One region of the Lelliottia sp. GFLA7 genome, then DNA from elsewhere that is predicted to be linked to it. Evidence: predicted binding sites of a transcription regulator. Region 1 holds the regulator's gene; the other holds the start of a gene.
The links. Region 1 encodes Fur, which represses iron uptake genes when iron is present. Its sites were predicted from a motif close to ATAATAATGAGAACNACTATCAA; they were not measured.

Region 1 (9,515 bases):
GCACTGGATTGCAGGTTTCGGCTTCAGTGCAGGTCTGGTGGATATGGTGCTGTCCTCCCGTAACCCGTTGGCGACACACTGGTGGATGCTGATCCCGCAGGGCCTGGTGTTCTTCGCGATCTACTACGTGGTGTTCCGCTTCACGATCACTAAATTCAACCTGATGACTCCGGGTCGTGAACTGGCTGTTGCCGGTAGCGAAGCGGATGGTCAGGACGTGAATGTGAGCGCTAACGCAGACCAGGACGTAGCCGGTCTGGCGCGTCAGTACATCGCCGCAGTGGGCGGTTCTGATAACCTGACGGGTATTGATGCATGCATCACCCGTCTGCGACTGAACGTGAAAGACTCCTCTCTGGTTAACGAAGCGCTGGCAAAACGCCTGGGTGCATCAGGCGTGATTCGTCTGAACAAAACCAGCGTGCAGATTATTGTGGGCTTCGTTGCAGAAAAAATCGCTAACGCAATGAAAACCACCGGTCCGGTAGCCGCATCAGAATCCGCTTCTGCTCCGGTTGCAGCGCCAACCACCGCGAAACCACAGGCGGTGCCTAACGCAACAACTATCGCAGCGTTGGTTTCGCCAGTGACCGGCGAAGTCGTCGCGATTGAACAGGTTCCTGACGAAGCGTTTGCCAGCAAAGCGGTGGGTGATGGCGTGGCAGTGGTACCAACGGAAAAACTCGTGGTATCACCGGCAGCGGGCACTATCGTTAAAATCTTCAACACCAACCATGCGTTCTGCCTGGAAACCGAAAAGGGTGCCGAAATCGTTGTCCACATGGGCATTGATACGGTCGCTTTGGGTGGTAAAGGCTTTACGCGTCTGGTTGAAGAGGGCGCAGAAGTGGTTGCCGGTGAACCGATTCTGGAAATGGATCTGGACTATCTGAACGCCCATGCGCGCTCGATGATAAGCCCGGTTGTCTGTAGTAATATCGACGACTTTAGCGGCTTGGTCATTCAGGCAAAAGGTCAGGTTGTTGCAGGCCAGACCCCGCTGTATGAGATTAAAGGCAAGTAATCGCTCCTGAGTAGAGTTCATGCCTTAAGCGGCGGGGGTTATCCTCCGCCGCTTTTTTTTGCATCAATCGCCCCCATTATTTTCCTCCTGGACGTATAAAGGGTTGTCACTACGTCCGGCTTATAAGATCATACGCCGCTATACGTTATTTACGCCTTTGAGGAATCCACGATGAGTGAGGCTGAAGCCCGCCCGAGTAACTTTATTCGTCAGATCATCGATGAAGATCTGGCCAGTGGTAAGCACACCACAGTGCATACCCGTTTTCCGCCGGAGCCTAATGGCTACCTGCACATTGGCCATGCGAAATCCATCTGCCTGAACTTTGGCATTGCGCAAGACTATCAGGGCCAATGCAACCTGCGTTTCGATGACACCAACCCAGTAAAAGAAGACATCGAATACGTTGAGTCCATTAAGAACGATGTGCAGTGGTTAGGATTCAACTGGTCAGGCGACATTTGCTACTCTTCAGACTATTTTGATCAGCTCTTTGCCTATGCGGTGGAGCTGATCAACAAAGGTCTGGCCTACGTTGACGAACTGTCTGCTGACGAAATCCGTGAATATCGCGGCTCGCTGACCGCGCCGGGCAAAAACAGCCCATACCGCGATCGTAGCGTCGAAGAAAACCTCGCCCTGTTCGAAAAAATGCGTGCGGGTGGCTTCGAAGAAGGTAAAGCGTGTCTGCGTGCCAAAATCGACATGGCATCACCTTTCATCGTGATGCGCGATCCGGTTCTGTACCGTATTAAATTTGCCGAGCACCATCAGACCGGCAACAAGTGGTGCATCTACCCGATGTACGACTTCACCCATTGCATCAGCGATGCGCTGGAAGGCATCACGCACTCTCTGTGTACGCTGGAATTCCAGGACAACCGTCGTCTGTACGACTGGGTGCTGGATAACATCACCATTCCTGTGCATCCGCGTCAGTACGAGTTCTCTCGTCTGAATCTGGAATACACGGTGATGTCCAAGCGTAAGCTGAACCTGCTGGTGACGGATAAGCACGTTGAAGGCTGGGATGATCCGCGTATGCCGACCATTTCCGGTCTGCGTCGCCGTGGTTACAGCGCCTCATCGATCCGCGAATTCATCAAGCGTATCGGCGTGACCAAGCAAGACAACACCATTGAAATGGCGTCGCTGGAATCCTGTATTCGCGAAGATTTGAACGAAAATGCGCCGCGCGCAATGGCCGTTATCGATCCGGTTAAACTGATTATCGAAAACTATCCGCAGGGCGAAAGCGAGCTGGTGACGATGCCTAACCATCCGAGCAAACCGGAAATGGGCAGCCGCGAAGTGCCATTCAGTGCTGAAATCTGGATCGACCGCGCCGATTTCCGCGAAGAAGCCAACAAGCAGTACAAACGTCTGGTGATGGGCAAAGAAGTGCGCCTGCGCAATGCCTACGTGATCAAAGCTGAGCGCGTCGAAAAGGACGCAGAAGGCAATATCACCACGATTTTCTGCAGCTATGATGCGGAAACTCTCAGCAAAGATCCGGCAGATGGTCGTAAAGTGAAAGGCGTTATTCACTGGGTCAGCGCTGCGCACGCGCTGCCGGTTGAAATTCGTCTTTACGATCGTCTGTTCAGCGTGCCAAATCCGGGCGCTGCGGAAGATTTCCTGGCGACGATCAATCCGGAATCCCTGCTGATCAAACAGGGCTACGCTGAGCCGTCGCTGAAAAATGCGGAAACCGGCAAGGCTTACCAGTTTGAGCGTGAAGGGTACTTCTGTCTTGACAGTCGTTATGCAACCGCTACCAAACTGGTCTTCAACCGTACAGTAGGTCTGCGTGACACGTGGGCCAAAGCTGGCGAGTAATCCAGGTCAATGAGAGACAAACGCCGCATATTGCGGCGTTTTTTTTGCTTGTCGATCAGGCTGTTAGTATTTCATCGAAAAAGAGACGTTTAACATTGAGGTCAATGAGCTGCTACTTATTTTATTAAATAAAATTTGATGCGCATGAGGAGAGTAAAATAAAACGATGTAATCGCTATCAATAATTATTAGTGATTGAATTTAGTTGATTTTTTAATGTAAAAACCCTTCCTGACCTATATGTTACAAATCACTACCAATTATGTGCACTTCGTCATAATCCTGCATTTTGCCCACTGAAAAGCATTGATAATTCGCGTCGCGAAAAATAGTCTAAAGACGGTAGTTAATTCGAGGGTATTTATAACTACCCCTGACCGTTTGGTCTTTTTAGATTTTTCGCCGTTTAAGGCGCTTTAATTCGTCAAAGAGGAACAACTATGCGTACGTTCAGTGGCAAACGTAGTGCGCTGGCGCTGGCTATTGCCGGTGTGACAGCAATGTCTGGCTTTATCGCTTCACCGCAGGCTCAGGCAGCAGGCTTTATCGATGATTCCACGCTCACGGGCGGTATCTATTACTGGCAACGTGAACGTGACCGTAAAGATGTTACCGAAGACAAATACAAAACCAACTTGTCCCATTCCACCTGGAACGCCAACCTCGATTTCCAGTCAGGTTATGCTGCGGACATGTTCGGGTTGGACATTGCGGCGTTCACTGCCATTGAGATGGCAGAAAATGGCGACAGCGCGCACCCGAACGAAATCGCGTTCTCCTCGAGTAACAAAGCCTACAAAGAAGACTGGTCGGGTGATAAGAGCGGAATAAGCCTCTATAAAGCGGCCGCTAAGTTCAAATACGGCCCGGTTTGGGCTCGCGGCGGGTATATTCAGCCAACCGGTCAGACGCTGCTAGCCCCACACTGGAGCTTTATGCCTGGTACATATCAGGGTGCCGAAGCCGGGGCAAACTTTGACTACGGTGATGCGGGCGCGTTGAGTTTCTCCTACATGTGGACCAACGAATATAAAGCCCCGTGGCATCTGGAGATGGATAAGTTCTATCAGAATGACAAGAAAACCAAAGTCGAATACCTCCACTCGTTAGGGGCGAAATATGACTTTAAAAACGATTTAGTGCTGGAAGCGGCTTTTGGTCAGGCAGAAGGATACGTGGATCAATACTTCGCCAAAGCCAGCTATAAATTCGATATCGTCGGCGGCCCGCTGTCCACCAGCTATCAGTTCTACGGCACGCGTGACAAAGTCAGCGATGGCAGCGTGAACGATCTGTATAACGGCACGGCATGGCTGCAAGCATTGACCTTCGGCTACAAAGTCGGGCAAGTTGATTTGCGTCTGGAAGGAACATACGTGAAGGCCGAAGGCCAGCAGGGCTACTTCTTGCAGCGTATGACACCGACCTACGCGTCATCAAATGGTCGCCTGGATATCTGGTGGGATAACCGTTCGGATTTCAACGCCGATGGTGAGAAAGCTGTATTCTTCGGCGCCATGTATGACCTGAAAAACTGGAATCTGCCGGGCTGGGCGGTTGGCGCATCTTACGCGTATGCATGGGACGCAAAACCTGCAGATATGGCTACGCCGGACGCTTACTATGACCCGAACTATCGCCTGAAAGAGTCCTCATATAGCCTCGATGCGATCTACACCCTCCAGGAGGGTCGCGCGAAGGGCACGATGTTCAAACTGCACTTCACCCAGTACGACAACCACTCCGATATTCCAAGCTACTCGGGCGGTTACGGCAACATCTTCCAGGATGAGCGTGACGTGAAATTCATGGTCATCGCGCCATTCACCATTTTCTGATGAACGCGCCGGCGGGGTGATTCCCCCCATCCCGCCGGAATGGAGACTGAAATGCTGAAAAAATTGATTATCGTCGCGGTGCTCGCATCGGGGCTGGTCGCCTGCGCACAGCCTCAGGCACCAAAAGAAGACTCACGACTGAAAGAGGCGTACAGCGCCTGTATTAACACCGCCGAAGGATCGCCAGACAAAATCCAGGCCTGTCAGAGCGTGCTGACTGTGCTGAAAAAAGAGAAAGCGCACGAGCAGTTTGCGACGCAGGAAAATGTGCGGGTGCTGGATTACCAGGCCTGTATTCAGGCGCGTCAAACCGGTAACGATCAGGAAGTGGCAAAGCGTTGTGACAAGATCTGGCAGGAGATCCGCAGCAACAACAGCAAGTAATCTTCTTTTGCCACGCCCGGTTGTGCTTCATCCTGAAATTCGCAGGATGAAGCGCAACCGGGCTTTTTCATTTATAGCAGGCAAAAAAAAGCCAACCGTTAGGTTGGCTCAGAGTATGAAATACGATTATTTGGTGTCGTGCGCGTGATCGTTTTCGCGGCAATCGCCTTCTGCACAGTGACCGTAGAGGTACAGGCTGTGGTTGGTCAGACGGATACCATGACGAGTGGCAATCTCACGCTGACGAGATTCGATAGATTCATCGCTAAACTCAATCACCTTGCCGCAATCCAGGCAAATGAGGTGATCGTGGTGATGCTGTTGTGTCAGTTCAAAAACGGATTTACCGCCTTCAAAATTATGACGGGTGACAATCCCGGCGTCATCAAATTGGTTCAGAACGCGATAAACGGTCGCCAGGCCAATCTCTTCGCCCATGTCGATCAGACGTTTATACAAGTCTTCCGCACTGACATGGTGATTGTCCGGCCCTTGCAGTACTTCCAGGATTTTTAAACGAGGAAGCGTCACTTTCAGGCCAGCCTTCTTTAATGCGGTATTGTTGTCAGTCATGCGGAATCTGTCCTGTTGCTAAACGATTCACTTCTAAAGAAGAAGTGACAGAAAATGCACTTGGGATAATGCGTTTCATTATAGAACTGCCATGCTTAAATGAAAACTGCAAGTCTCAAGCAAAGTATGCTTATAAAAACGTGGTATCGCCAACAAAGTTGAGCGAAGGCATCCACTTTAACCTGGGATATTGTACAGGTCTGAAAGCAAAAGTTAAAAATTTGTAGCAATTATTTTAATTGGAAATACCTATCAATGCGGCGCAACAGTTTTGCAGCGCCGCACGATCAATCAGGCATTCAGGATATCGTCGAGGTGAAGTTCTTCGCGGATCTGCTTAACCCATTGGTTTACGCGTTCTGCGGTGAGTTCTGGTTGACGGTCTTCGTCAATCGCCAGGCCCACAAAGTGATCGTCATCCGCCAGGCCTTTAGACGCTTCAAAGTGGTAACCCGCCGTTGGCCAATGACCGACAATCGCCGCGCCGCGCGGTTCGATGATGTCGCGGATGGTGCCCAGCGCATCACAGAAGTACTCTGCGTAATCTTCCTGGTCACCGCAGCCGAACAGCGCGACCAGCTTACCGTTGAAGTCGACTTCTTCCAGCGTTGGGAAAAAATCATCCCAGTCACACTGCGCTTCGCCGTAGTACCAGGTAGGAATGCCCAGCAGCAGAATATCGTAGCCTTCGAGATCTTCTTTGCTGCTCTTCGCAATGTCATGGACGTCGGCAACGTCTTTACCAAGCTGTTTTTGAATGTTTTTTGCGATGTTTTCGGTATTACCGGTATCGCTGCCGAAGAAAATGCCGATGATTGCCATGAGTAAAATAACCTCTTGAAACTTAATGGTATGGTGGCACAAATTGTCCACGGATAAGGGCAATCATAGCAGAACAGAGAAGTCAGCGGAAACAGCTATCACGCGGGACTGCACTCTGTGCTACATGAAAGTGGGGTAAGGGTGGTTTTTCAGACTTTTACTGAGAATGGCGCAATGCCTGCAGTTGCAGCATAAGCATCTCTTCGATCAGCTCGCTGCGGCTGATTTCACGGGCCTCAGCCAGTTCGCTTAGGGCATCGACGGCGTCCGCATTGAGTTTTAACTCGACGCGTTTAAGCCCACGACTTTTGTCGCGTTTAAGCTGGTTGCGCTTATTGATGCGCAACTGTTCATCGCGCGAAAGCGGATTGGTTTTAGGTCGTCCCGGTCGACGTTCAGTCGCGAACAGATCTAATGTCGTACGGTCCGTTTGTTCTTTGGCCATGATTCAGATAATTCGGGGAAAACGAGCGGCCCTGCTATTGCCGGGGCGATGAGCGCGACATCATACATTACTGATATCAGCACGCCAACGACTGGAGGCCAACAGGCGTCCAGTCGCTGACATTTTAATCAAATCGCGTTCTCAGAGAGATAACGACGGATGGCGCGCAGCACCGCTTCCGGTTTTTCGGCGTGAACCCAGTGGCCCGCACCGGCAATCACATGCGCACGCGCCTGCGGGAATTGCGCCAGCAGCGCATCGCGATAGGCTTCGGTGACATACGGTGAATTACCGCCGCGAATAAAGAGCGTAGGGGACTGCCAGGCGGGAACCGGCTGCCAGCCGACAATGTTATCGTACTGATCCCACAGCACCGGCACGTTAAATCGCCACGCGCCCTCGACGAACGACTTCAGCAGAAATTGCACCACGCCTTCTTCATCTAACTGCCCGCGCATAATCGCCGCCGCCTGCTGGCGGGTTGCAGCGCCCGCTTCAGTGACAGCGTTGATCGCCGCAAAGATTTCATCGTGGCGACGAACATCGTAATCCACGGGCGCCACGTCAATCACCACCAGCTGGTTGATGCGCTCTGGCGCAATGGCCGTCAGGGCCATCACCGCTTTACCGCCCATTGAATGCCCAATCAGCGTCGCTTTTTCGATGTTATTCGCATCAAGCGTATCCAGCAGATCCTGGGCCATCGCCGCATAAGTCATCTCCGGATCGCGGGCTGAAATACCGTGGTTGCGCATATCGACCTGCAAAATATCGTGATCGGTAACCAGATCGCGCGCCAGCACGCCCAAATTATCAAGGCTGCCAAAAAGGCCGTGAACCAGTACGATGGGAGAATTATTGTTCGGCGATTGTGCAGATTGCGCTCGGCTATTCAATTTCATGGCAAAGTTCTTTTTTTACGTATGTCAGGTTAGGGTATTATGTTGACCATTCTGCCGCCCGGCTGCAAGGATCCAGTTTATTCTGACTTTTGCCGCCACCCTGGCTTGACCCTATCCGCGGTTGGGATTAGCCCCTATAATCCCAACGACTTGTATTCAGATAAGATATTGCACTGGATTAAGATGAAAACAATCGAAGTTGATGATGAGCTCTATGCGTATATTGCCAGCCACACGCGACATATTGGCGAGAGTGCGTCCGACATTTTACGTCGCATGCTGAAATTTTCTGCCGCTTCACAGCCTGCAACTCCGGTTTCAAAAGAGGTTCGCGCGTCGAACGTCGTGGCGGAAGCAAAAACCGTTGCGCCGGTTAAAGACAAAGTGCGTGCGGTACGTGAACTGCTGCTCTCCGATGAATACGCAGAGCAAAAGAAAGCGGTTAACCGTTTTCTGCTGGTGCTGACTACACTTTATTCACTGGATAACAAAGCGTTTGCTGAGGCGACCGAGTCGCTCCACGGCCGTACGCGCGTGTACTTCGCGGCGGATGAGCAGACGCTGATTCAAAACGGTAACCAAACCAAACCAAAACAGGTTCCGGGTACCCCATATTGGGTCATCACCAATACCAACACCGGACGCAAACGCAGCATGGTCGAACACATCATGCAGTCGATGCAATTCCCGGCGGAATTGATTGAAAAGGTTTGCGGAACAATTTAACCCTTGCATAAGAAGGACCAGGCAATGGCAAATCACGAACGTGCGGGTCAGCCTGCACAACAAAGCGATTTGATTAACGTCGCTCAGCTTACCTCTCAGTACTATGTATTGAAGCCGGAAGTGGGCAACGCAGAACACGCAGTGAAGTTTGGTACGTCTGGCCACCGCGGCGGCGCGGCACGCCACAGCTTTAACGAACCGCATATTCTGGCCATTGCTCAGGCCATCGCTGAAGAACGCGCCAAAAACGGTATTACCGGTCCGTGCTTCGTCGGTAAAGACACCCACGCTCTGTCCGAACCGGCCTTCATTTCCGTTCTGGAAGTGCTGGCAGCGAATGGTGTGGATGTCGTTATCCAGGAAGACAACGGCTATACCCCAACGCCTGCGGTCTCGAACGCTATTCTGGTGCACAACAAAAAAGGCGGCGCGCAGGCGGACGGTATCGTTATCACGCCATCGCACAACCCGCCGGACGATGGCGGTATCAAATACAATCCGCCTAACGGTGGCCCGGCTGATACTAACGTCACCAAAGTGGTTGAGGACCGTGCGAACGCGCTGCTGGCTGATGGCCTGAAAGGCGTTAAGCGTATTTCTCTGGATGCTGCGATGGCTTCTGGTCACGTGAAAGCGATCGATCTGGTTCAGCCATTTATCGAAGGACTGGCGGATATCGTGGATATCGCGGCGATCCAAAAAGCGGGACTCAAGCTGGGCGTCGATCCGCTGGGCGGCTCCGGTATCGAATACTGGAAACGTATCGCGGAGTTCTACAAGCTGGATCTGACCATCGTTAACGATCAGGTCGATCAGACGTTCCGCTTTATGCATCTGGATAAAGATGGCGCAATCCGTATGGACTGCTCTTCCGAGTGCGCGATGGCCGGTCTGCTGGCACTGCGCGACAAGTTCGATCTGGCATTTGCTAACGACCCGGATTATGACCGTCACGGTATCGT
Region 2 (9,515 bases), on a different contig from region 1:
ATGTGATTTCTGGCGATCAGGGCTTTTTACCTGCGCCGGTGTCCGTTAAGCAGCTGGCGCTGGCACCGGGTGAACGTCGCGAAATTCTCGTCGACATGACTAACGGTGATGAAGTGTCCATCACCTGCGGCGAGGCGGCGAGCATTGTGGATCGCATCCGTGGCTTCTTCGAGCCGTCGAGTATTTTGGTCTCAACGCTGGTGCTGACGCTGCGTCCAACGGGTCTGTTGCCGCTGGTGACGGACAGTTTGCCGATGCGTTTACTGCCGCAAGAGATTATGAGCGGTACGCCGGTTCGCAGTCGTGACATCAGTCTGGGCGACGATCCGGGTATTAACGGTGCGCTGTGGGACATCAATCGCATTGATATCACCGCTCAGCAAGGAACGTGGGAGCGCTGGACGGTGCGGGCGGAAATGCCCCAGGCATTCCATATTGAAGGCGTGAGCTTCCTGATCCGCAACGTCAACGGGGCGATGCCGTTCCCGGAAGACCGGGGCTGGAAAGATACCGTCTGGGTCGACGGACAGGTCGAACTGCTGGTCTATTACGGACAGCCTTCCTGGTCTCACTTCCCGTTCCTGTTCCACAGCCAGACGCTGGAAATGGCCGATCGCGGCTCCGTGGGGCAGCTGCTGGTGAATCCTGCGCCATAAGTCAAATTCAAAACCCTCGCCCCCTTTTGGGTGAGGGTTAAAACCGATAACAATACCCCTTCAATTTGCGTCACAAACCAGCGTATAATCCCCGCCCTTTGTTTATTTTTTCTTCGGAAGCATTATGAGCGCAATATCCTTGATCCAGCCGGATCGAGACCTCTTCTCCTGGCCCCAATACTGGGCGGCCTGTTTTGGACCGGCGCCATTCCTGCCGATGTCCCGCGAAGAGATGGACCAACTGGGCTGGGACAGCTGCGATATTATTCTGGTGACTGGCGACGCGTACGTCGATCACCCGAGCTTTGGCATGGCCATTTGTGGACGCATGCTGGAAGCGCAGGGCTTCCGTGTAGGGATCATCGCCCAGCCGGACTGGAACAGCAAAGAGGCTTTCATGAGCCTCGGCAAACCGAACCTGTTCTTCGGCGTCACCGCCGGCAACATGGATTCGATGATCAACCGCTATACCGCCGATCGTAAGTTGCGCCACGACGATGCGTACACCGCCGATAACGTCGCGGGCAAACGCCCGGATCGCGCCACTTTGGTTTACACCCAGCGTTGTAAAGAAGCATGGAAAGACGTGCCGGTCATCCTGGGCGGAATCGAAGCAAGCTTGCGCCGTACCGCGCATTACGATTACTGGTCTGATACCGTGCGCCGTTCGGTGCTGGTGGATTCAAAAGCTGACATGCTGATCTTCGGCAACGGTGAACGCCCGCTGGTAGAAGTGGCGCATCGTCTGTCGCAGGGTGAGCCGGTTGGCAATATCCGCGACGTGCGCAACACCGCGATTATGGTGAAAGAAGCGCTGCCGGGCTGGAGTGGCGTGGATTCCCGCATCATCGATATGCCGGGTAAAATCGACCCGATCCCACATCCTTACGGTGATGATCTGCCGTGCGCGGATAACAAACCGGTTGAGCCGAAAAAGACCGAGGCCAAAGCCGTTGTCGTTCAGCCTCCGCGCCCTAAACCATGGGAAAAAACCTATGTGTTGCTGCCGTCTTTCGAAAAAGTGAAAGGCGACAAAGTACTGTACGCTCACGCGTCGCGTATTCTGCACCACGAAACGAACCCTGGCTGCGCGCGCGCCCTGATGCAAAAGCACGGCGAGCGTTATATCTGGGTCAACCCGCCAGCGATTCCGCTCTCCACCGAAGAGATGGACAGCGTATTTGCTCTGCCATACAAACGCGTGCCGCATCCCGCGTATGGCGATAGCCGCATTCCGGCGTATGAGATGATCCGTTTCTCGATCAACATCATGCGCGGTTGTTTTGGTGGGTGTTCTTTCTGTTCAATCACCGAGCATGAAGGGCGCATTATTCAGAGCCGCTCTGAAGAGTCGATTGTCAACGAGATCGAAGCCATTCGCGACACGGTTCCGGGTTTTACCGGCGTGATTTCCGATTTAGGTGGCCCAACGGCGAACATGTATATGCTGCGCTGCAAGTCGCCGCGTGCAGAACAGACCTGCCGTCGTCTGTCATGTGTTTATCCAAGCATTTGCGAGCATATGGACACCAACCATGAGCCGACGATCAATCTGTATCGCCGCGCCCGTGACCTGAAGGGCATCAAGAAGATCCTGATCGCCTCCGGTGTGCGTTATGACATCGCGGTAGAAGATCCACGCTATATTAAGGAGCTGGCGACGCATCACGTCGGCGGCTATCTGAAGATTGCGCCGGAGCACACCGAAGAAGGCCCATTATCGAAGATGATGAAGCCGGGAATGGGCAGTTATGACCGCTTTAAAGAGCTGTTCGACACCTATTCCAAACAGGCGGGCAAAGAGCAATATCTGATCCCTTACTTCATCTCTGCACACCCCGGTACGCGTGACGAAGATATGGTGAATCTGGCGCTGTGGCTGAAACAGCGCCGCTTCCGTCTGGATCAGGTGCAGAACTTCTACCCGTCGCCGCTCGCGAACTCCACGACCATGTATTACACCGGCAAGAACCCGCTGAGTAAGATTGGTTATAAGAGTGAAGATGTGGTGGTGCCTAAAGGTGATAAACAGCGCCGTCTGCATAAAGCGCTGCTGCGTTATCACGATCCGGCAAACTGGCCGTTAATCCGTCAGGCGCTGGAAGATATGGGTAAAAAGCATTTGATTGGTTCACGCCGCGATTGTCTGGTGCCTGCGCCAACGGTGGATGAAATGCGCGAAGCGCGTCGTCAGAATCGTCATACGCGCCCGGCGCTCACTAAGCATACGCCAATTGTGCATCAGCGCTCGAATGGTGCGGCGGGTGCGAAGAAAAGCGTGAAGCGTAAGATCGGTTAACGCTGATGCCCTCACCCCAGCCCTCTCCCACAGGGAGAGGGGGAAGAGCGCACTTGCTCGCAGGTAGAAGGAGAAGAGCGCGCTTGCTCGCAAGTCGAAGATGAAGAGTGCGTTTGCTCGCAGGGAGAGGGTGAAAAACGCGGATGTCACCCAGGTGAGAACGTGTTTCTGCTCGCAGAGAGGGGGGCGGAAAGAGTTGCCTCTCCTACAGGGAAAGGGCAGAAAAGAGTTCCCTCTCCCTGTGGGAGAGGGGTAGGGTGAGGGGAATTAGCCGCCGAACTGATCCGGATCCGGCCCTAAACGTTTACCCTGATCCAGTTTTGCGATCTCGCCCAGCTCATCTTTATCCAGACGGAAATCCCATACGTCGAAGTTCTCGGCAATGCGCGACGGTGTGACCGATTTCGGAATCACCACCAGGCCGCTATCCAGATGCCAGCGAATGACAATCTGCGCCACGGTTTTGCCGTACTTCTCGGCCAGTTCACGAATGATTTTTTGATCGAAAACGCCTTCGCCACCCTGTGCCAGCGGGCTCCAGGATTCGGTTTGGATCTTATGCGTGGCGTTCCAGGCATGTAGCTGGCGCTGCTGCATCAGCGGGTGCAGCTCGATCTGGTTGATTACCGGGGCGACGCCCGTTTCATCGATCAGCCGTTGCAGATGATGCACCTGGAAATTACATACCCCAATACTCTTCACCAGGCCTGCCTGCTGCAGCTCGATCATGCCTTTCCAGGCGTCAACGTAATGATCGATCGCGGGAACCGGCCAGTGCATCAGATACAGATCGACGAAATCCAACTGGAGCTTATCCAGACTTTCCTGCAGAGCGTCATGCGGGCGTTTTTGGTCGTCATTCCACAGTTTGGTGGTGATGAATAACTCATCGCGCGGGACGCCTGCGCTGGCAAGCGCGGTTCCTACGCCGTCTTCATTTTTGTATGCGGCGGCGGTATCGATGGACCGATAGCCGACTTCCAGTGCTTTGTGAATGGCGGACACGACCTCGTCGTTACCGGCTTTCCATACGCCTAGCCCTAACTGGGGCATTACGTTGCCGTCCTGAAGCTTGATTACGGTTTGGTTTGCCATTTTTCCTCCTCCATTTGCTCATTACCGGGGGAGCCCCCGGTAATGTGGTGTGCATTAAGTCTGGACGAAAAGTCGAAAAACGAAAGGCAAGATGCGAAAACGCTTAGCGTGCCGCTTCGTAAATGCGACGGCTCACGTCCAGGGTAATGTCTTGATGTTCACCCAGTTGGGTCATGCCGTGTTCTTCCAGTTTGGCCAGCAGAGCCGGGATAGAGCTGCCGTCCAGGCCGTAACCAGAGAGGCGAGTTGGCACGCCCATCTGCTCGAAGAAGTTGCGCGTCGCTTCGATTGCGGCATCGATGCGCTCGTCTTCTGAACCGGAAGTGATGTTCCACACACGCTCGGCGTATTGCAGCAGTTTGGCGCGTTTGGTGTCACGTTTTTCATTCCACAGCGCAGGCAGAACGACCGCCAACGTCTGGGCGTGATCCAGACCGTGCATCGCAGTTAGCTCATGGCCAAGCATATGCGTTGCCCAGTCCTGCGGGACGCCTGCGCCAATCAGACCGTTCAACGCCTGCGTCGCTGCCCACATCACGTTGGCACGCACATCGTAGTTTTCTGGCTCTTGCAGCGCTTTTGGACCGTCTTCAATCAGCGTCAGAAGAATACCTTCGGCGAAACGATCCTGAATTTTGCCGTTCACCGGATAAGTGACGTACTGCTCAACCGTGTGGACGAAGGCATCCACCACGCCGTTAGCAACCTGACGCGGCGGCAACGTGTAGGTGTAAACCGGGTCCAGAATAGCGAAGACAGGCTGAACGTGGTCGTTCATAAAGGCTTGTTTATCACCCGTGGTTTTACGAGAGATCACCGCACCTTTGTTGGATTCAGAACCTGTTGCTGGCAGCGTCAGCACAGAACCCATCGGGATTGCGCTTTTCACGTCGCGACCGCCGGTTTGCAGGATATGCCACGGATCGACGCCGTCGGCATAATGAGCCGCTGCGGCGATAAATTTGGTGCCGTCGAGAACTGATCCGCCGCCCACAGCCAGCAGGAAGGTGATGTTCTCTTCACGGGCGATCTTGACGGCGTTCATCAGCGTTTCGTAAGACGGGTTTGGCTCGATGCCGCCAAACTCACGCACATCTACGCCTTCGAGGGCGCTGTAAACCTGATCCAGCACGCCGGTCTTTTTGACGCTACCGCCACCGTACGTGATCAGCACGCGAGCGCCAGCCGGAATTTGATCGCGCAGATCGGCGATAGCATTTTTGCCAAACAGAATGCGGGTTGGGGTATGCAGATTAAAGTTGTTCATTGCTCGTTCCCTTATGTGGGTGAAAAATCGTGGCGGCGCATAGGGCTACCTGATGGTGATCATTGTGGCCATCGGACGCTATCCTCTCAATGCACATTTCTGCCGTTGTCTTGCCCATTTCTACAGATGGCTGGAGAAAATGCGAAAAAGTACGCACACTGTCATCATTGGAAACGGTAGGGAGAGCGCGCACAGATGAACCGCGAAGAGATTTGCCAGCAACTGACTAAAAAAATTAACAATCTGAAAGATAAAGAAAATAATCTCAACGATGTGCTGCCAGATATTCGTTTGTTATACGGGACGCAGCCCGGAACGCGTACGCCGGTGATGTATCAGCCCGGCATCGTTTTTCTCTTTTCGGGCCATAAAATTGGTTATATCAATGAACGTGTGTTCCGCTACGACACCAATGAATATTTGCTCCTGACAGTACCTTTACCCTTCGAATGTGAAACCTTCGCGACAGAAGCGGTTCCACTGGCGGGTATTCGGGTTAATGTCGATATTCTCCAGCTCCAGGAGTTGCTGATGGACATCGGTGAAGACGAGCTTTTCCAGCCTGCGATGGCCGCGAGTGGCATCAACTCGGCTACGCTCTCCGATGAGATTTTGTGCGCCATTGAACGCTTGCTGGATGTGATGGAAACGCCGCTGGATGCGCGGATTCTCGGCAAGCAAATTGTGCGCGAGATTCTTTATCATGTGCTGATGGGGCCGGGTGGCGGGGCGCTGCTGGCGCTGGTGAGCCGCCAGACGCATTTCAGCCTGATTAGCCGCGTACTGAAGCGTATCGAAAGCCAGTACACCGAAAACCTGAGCGTGGACGAGCTGGCTTCAGAAGCGAATATGAGTATTTCGGCGTTCCACCATAATTTTAAATCGGTCACCAGCACTTCGCCACTGCAGTATCTGAAAAGCTATCGCCTGCACAAAGCCCGCATGCTGATGATTCATGACGGCATGAAGGCCAGCGCCGCAGCAATGCGCGTGGGCTATGAGAGTGCGTCGCAGTTTAGTCGTGAGTTCAAGCGTTATTTCGGCGTGACGCCAGGGGAAGATGCGGCGCGTATCAGGATGATGCAGGGGATTTAAAACTCGCCCTCTCGCTGGAGAGGGCTGATTATCAGGCGTTGCAGTATTTCTTTTTAATGACCACCGCAATGGTGCCTACCAGTCCTGCCACTAACAGGAACATCGGCAGAATCATCAGGAACGTCATCACCTGATCTTCGTGTCGTTTCACAAACGGGATCATGCTAATGGCGTAACCCATTGACGTCACCACGCCGACCCACAACAGTGCACTCAGCCAGTTAAAGAACTGGAAACGACGGTTAGACAGGCCGGAGATGCCCGCCATGGTGGGTAGCAATGTGCGAATAAAGGCCAGAAAACGCCCCGCCAACAGCGCCAGTAAACCATGACGATCGAACATACAGGTCGCCCGTTCATGGTATTTAACAGGCAGTTGCGACAGCCAGCTTTTTACCACGCGGGTGTTACCGAGCCACCGTCCCTGTAAATAGCTTAACCAGCAACCCAGGCTCGCAGCAGAAGTCAGAATCACAACGGTAGGGGCGAAGTCCATGACGCCTTTACCGATTAACGCACCTGCCAGTAACAGCAGGCTATCCCCTGGAAGAAACGACGCGGGAAGCAAACCATTTTCCAAAAACAGCGTTGCGAACATGACAAAATAAACAATGCCCACAACGTGTGGATCCGCCAGCGCAGCAAAATCGTGATGCCAGAGCGCAGCGATAATATCTTGAATGACAGCCATGGACTTTCCTGTGGAACAACTTATATGCGGCTATTGTACTCCTCATTTTATCCGCTGGCGTTGATCGCTCACGCAACAAATGCAGACTTTTCTGCTTATAGCATCGATAAAACGGTTCGGGAGTACAGTTTAAGCCTGCACATTACACGATACGCTCAAAACCTGCCGATAAATCCGCAATCAGATCGTCAACATTCTCTAAACCGATATGCAGTCGGATCAGCGTGCCGGTAAAATCCACTTCGCCGCCGGGACGCAGGTCAGCAATCTGTTCTGGTTGGTTAGGCAGAATCAGCGATTCAAACCCGCCCCAGGAGTACGCCATGCTGAACAGCGTAAAGTTATCCAGATAGGTTGCCAGCTCGTCATTGCTCAGACGTTTATTCAGAACAAATGAGAACAAGCCGCTACTGCCCGTAAAGTCACGTTGCCAGAACTCATGGCCTTTACTGCCTGGCAGCGCCGGATGATTAACGCGAGCCACCTGGGGATGTTGCGCCAGCCACTCGGCCACTTTGAGACTACTTTCATGATGCTGACGCAGGCGTACACCGAGCGTGCGTATTCCGCGGCTGGTCATATAGGCGGTATCGGCATCCACCATTTGTCCCATCAGATAGGCATTTTCGCGTAGTTGATCCCAACAGCGGGCGTTGGACACTGCCGTGCCGATCATGCCGTCAGAGTGGCCGATAAGGTATTTTGTGGCGGCCTGAATGGAGATATCGATGTCGAAATCCAGCGCTTTGAACAATACACCTGCGGCCCAGGTGTTATCGATCATGATAATGGCATCTGGTGCGACGCGACGCACGGCGCGAACAATCGCCGGAACGTCGTGCACTTCCATGGTGATGGAACCGGGTGATTCCAGGAACACAATCCGCGTATTGGGCTGAATAAGTTCCGCAATGCCTTCGCCAATCAACGGATCAAACCAGCCGGTCGTGACGCCAAGTTTAGTGAGGATTTTGGTACAGAAATCCTGACTGGGTTCGTAGGCGGTGTTGGTCATCAGAATATGATCGCCCTGTTCAACAAACGCCAGAATGGTATTCGCGACAGCCGCCGCGCCGCACGGGAACAGGGCACAACCGGCACCGCCTTCCAGTTCGCACATCGCATCCTGCAGCGAAAAATGGGTCAACGTGCCGCGACGACCATAAAACAGTTCGCCTTTCGCACGGTTGCGGGTGGCATGTTTTTTGGCCTCGACGGTTTCAAAAACCAGCGAGGAGGCGCGCTGGATAACGCTATTTACCGAACCCTGAGTGTACTTTTTACTGCGTCCGGCCTGGACAAGCGTGGTATCAAGATGTTTCTCTGCCATGTTCGCTAAACCTGTTTTATCCGTCTGGACGTCCAGACTACCATGAATGTGAAACTCTGCACCCGGATGCTTAGCGAATAAGCACAATATTTTCTAAAAAATAAGCATAAGAAATTTTTACTGTGTCAGCGCAAGGAAAATGAGCGGAAATTACGGCAGTATGTAAATACTAATGAGAACCACTATCAATTCGATGTGGTTTTGATATTATTATGCTCAGATAATGTGATTTGCGTCCTGGAGATACAGAGTGGGTAATAATTTGATGCAGACGGATCTGTCCGTCTGGGGCATGTACCAACATGCTGACATCGTGGTTAAGATTGTGATGATCGGCCTGATTCTGGCGTCCGTGATCACCTGGGCTATTTTCTTCAGCAAAAGCGTTGAGCTGATTTCCCAAAAGCGTCGCCTGAAGCGCGAACAACAGCTGTTGGCTGAAGCACGCTCTCTGGATCAAGCAAATGACATGACATCGGCGTTCCATGCGAAAAGCCTGACCTCGATGTTAGTGAATGAAGCGCAGAACGAGCTGGAACTTTCCGCAGGCAGTGAAGATAACGAAGGCATCAAAGAGCGTACCGGTTTCCGCCTGGAACGTCGCGTTGCTGCCGTCGGTCGTCACATGGGGCGCGGTAACGGTTATCTGGCCACTATCGGTGCGATTTCCCCGTTCGTCGGTCTGTTTGGTACGGTTTGGGGCATCATGAACAGCTTCATCGGTATCGCCCAGACGCAAACGACCAATCTGGCCGTTGTGGCGCCAGGTATCGCAGAAGCATTGTTGGCAACGGCTATCGGTCTGATTGCAGCAATTCCTGCGGTGGTTATCTATAACGTCTTTGCCCGTATGATTGGCAGCTTCAAAGCGACGTTGGGCGATGTTGCCGCACAGGTTCTGCTGCTGCAAAGCCGCGATCTCGACCTCAGCGCCAGCAACGTTAAGCCGGTTCACTCTGCTTCGAAACTGCGTTTAGGTTAATCAATTATGGCAATGCGTCTTAATGAAAATCTGGACGATAATGGCGAAATGCATGAAATCAACGTGACGCCGTTTATCGACGTTATGTTGGTTCTGCTGA

Region 2: a site for Fur is predicted at 8,600-8,622, ahead of exbB (tol-pal system-associated acyl-CoA thioesterase). Genes of this name have one in related genera too.

The regions. Positions count from the first base shown of each region.
Region 1 covers NZ_JBWLAQ010000001.1:784,576-794,090, reverse strand. The annotation lists gene nagE (N-acetylglucosamine-specific PTS transporter subunit IIBC) at 1-1,024, shown strand, start outside; gene glnS (glutamine--tRNA ligase) at 1,196-2,863, shown strand; gene chiP (chitoporin ChiP) at 3,304-4,701, shown strand; gene chiQ (ChiQ/YbfN family lipoprotein) at 4,756-5,085, shown strand; gene fur (ferric iron uptake transcriptional regulator) at 5,212-5,658, opposite strand; gene fldA (flavodoxin FldA) at 5,950-6,480, opposite strand; gene ybfE (LexA regulated protein) at 6,638-6,925, opposite strand; gene ybfF (esterase) at 7,054-7,827, opposite strand; gene seqA (replication initiation negative regulator SeqA) at 8,011-8,553, shown strand; gene pgm (phosphoglucomutase (alpha-D-glucose-1,6-bisphosphate-dependent)) at 8,578-9,515, shown strand, end outside.
Region 2 covers NZ_JBWLAQ010000004.1:307,670-317,184, reverse strand. The annotation lists gene ftsP (cell division protein FtsP) at 1-656, shown strand, start outside; gene AC07RN_RS14585 (YgiQ family radical SAM protein) at 781-2,955, shown strand; gene dkgA (2,5-didehydrogluconate reductase DkgA) at 3,223-4,050, opposite strand; gene yqhD (alcohol dehydrogenase) at 4,154-5,317, opposite strand; gene AC07RN_RS14570 (AraC family transcriptional regulator) at 5,513-6,412, shown strand; gene yghB (DedA family general envelope maintenance protein YghB) at 6,444-7,103, opposite strand; gene metC (cystathionine beta-lyase) at 7,246-8,433, opposite strand; gene exbB (tol-pal system-associated acyl-CoA thioesterase) at 8,684-9,415, shown strand; gene exbD (TonB system transport protein ExbD) at 9,422-9,515, shown strand, end outside.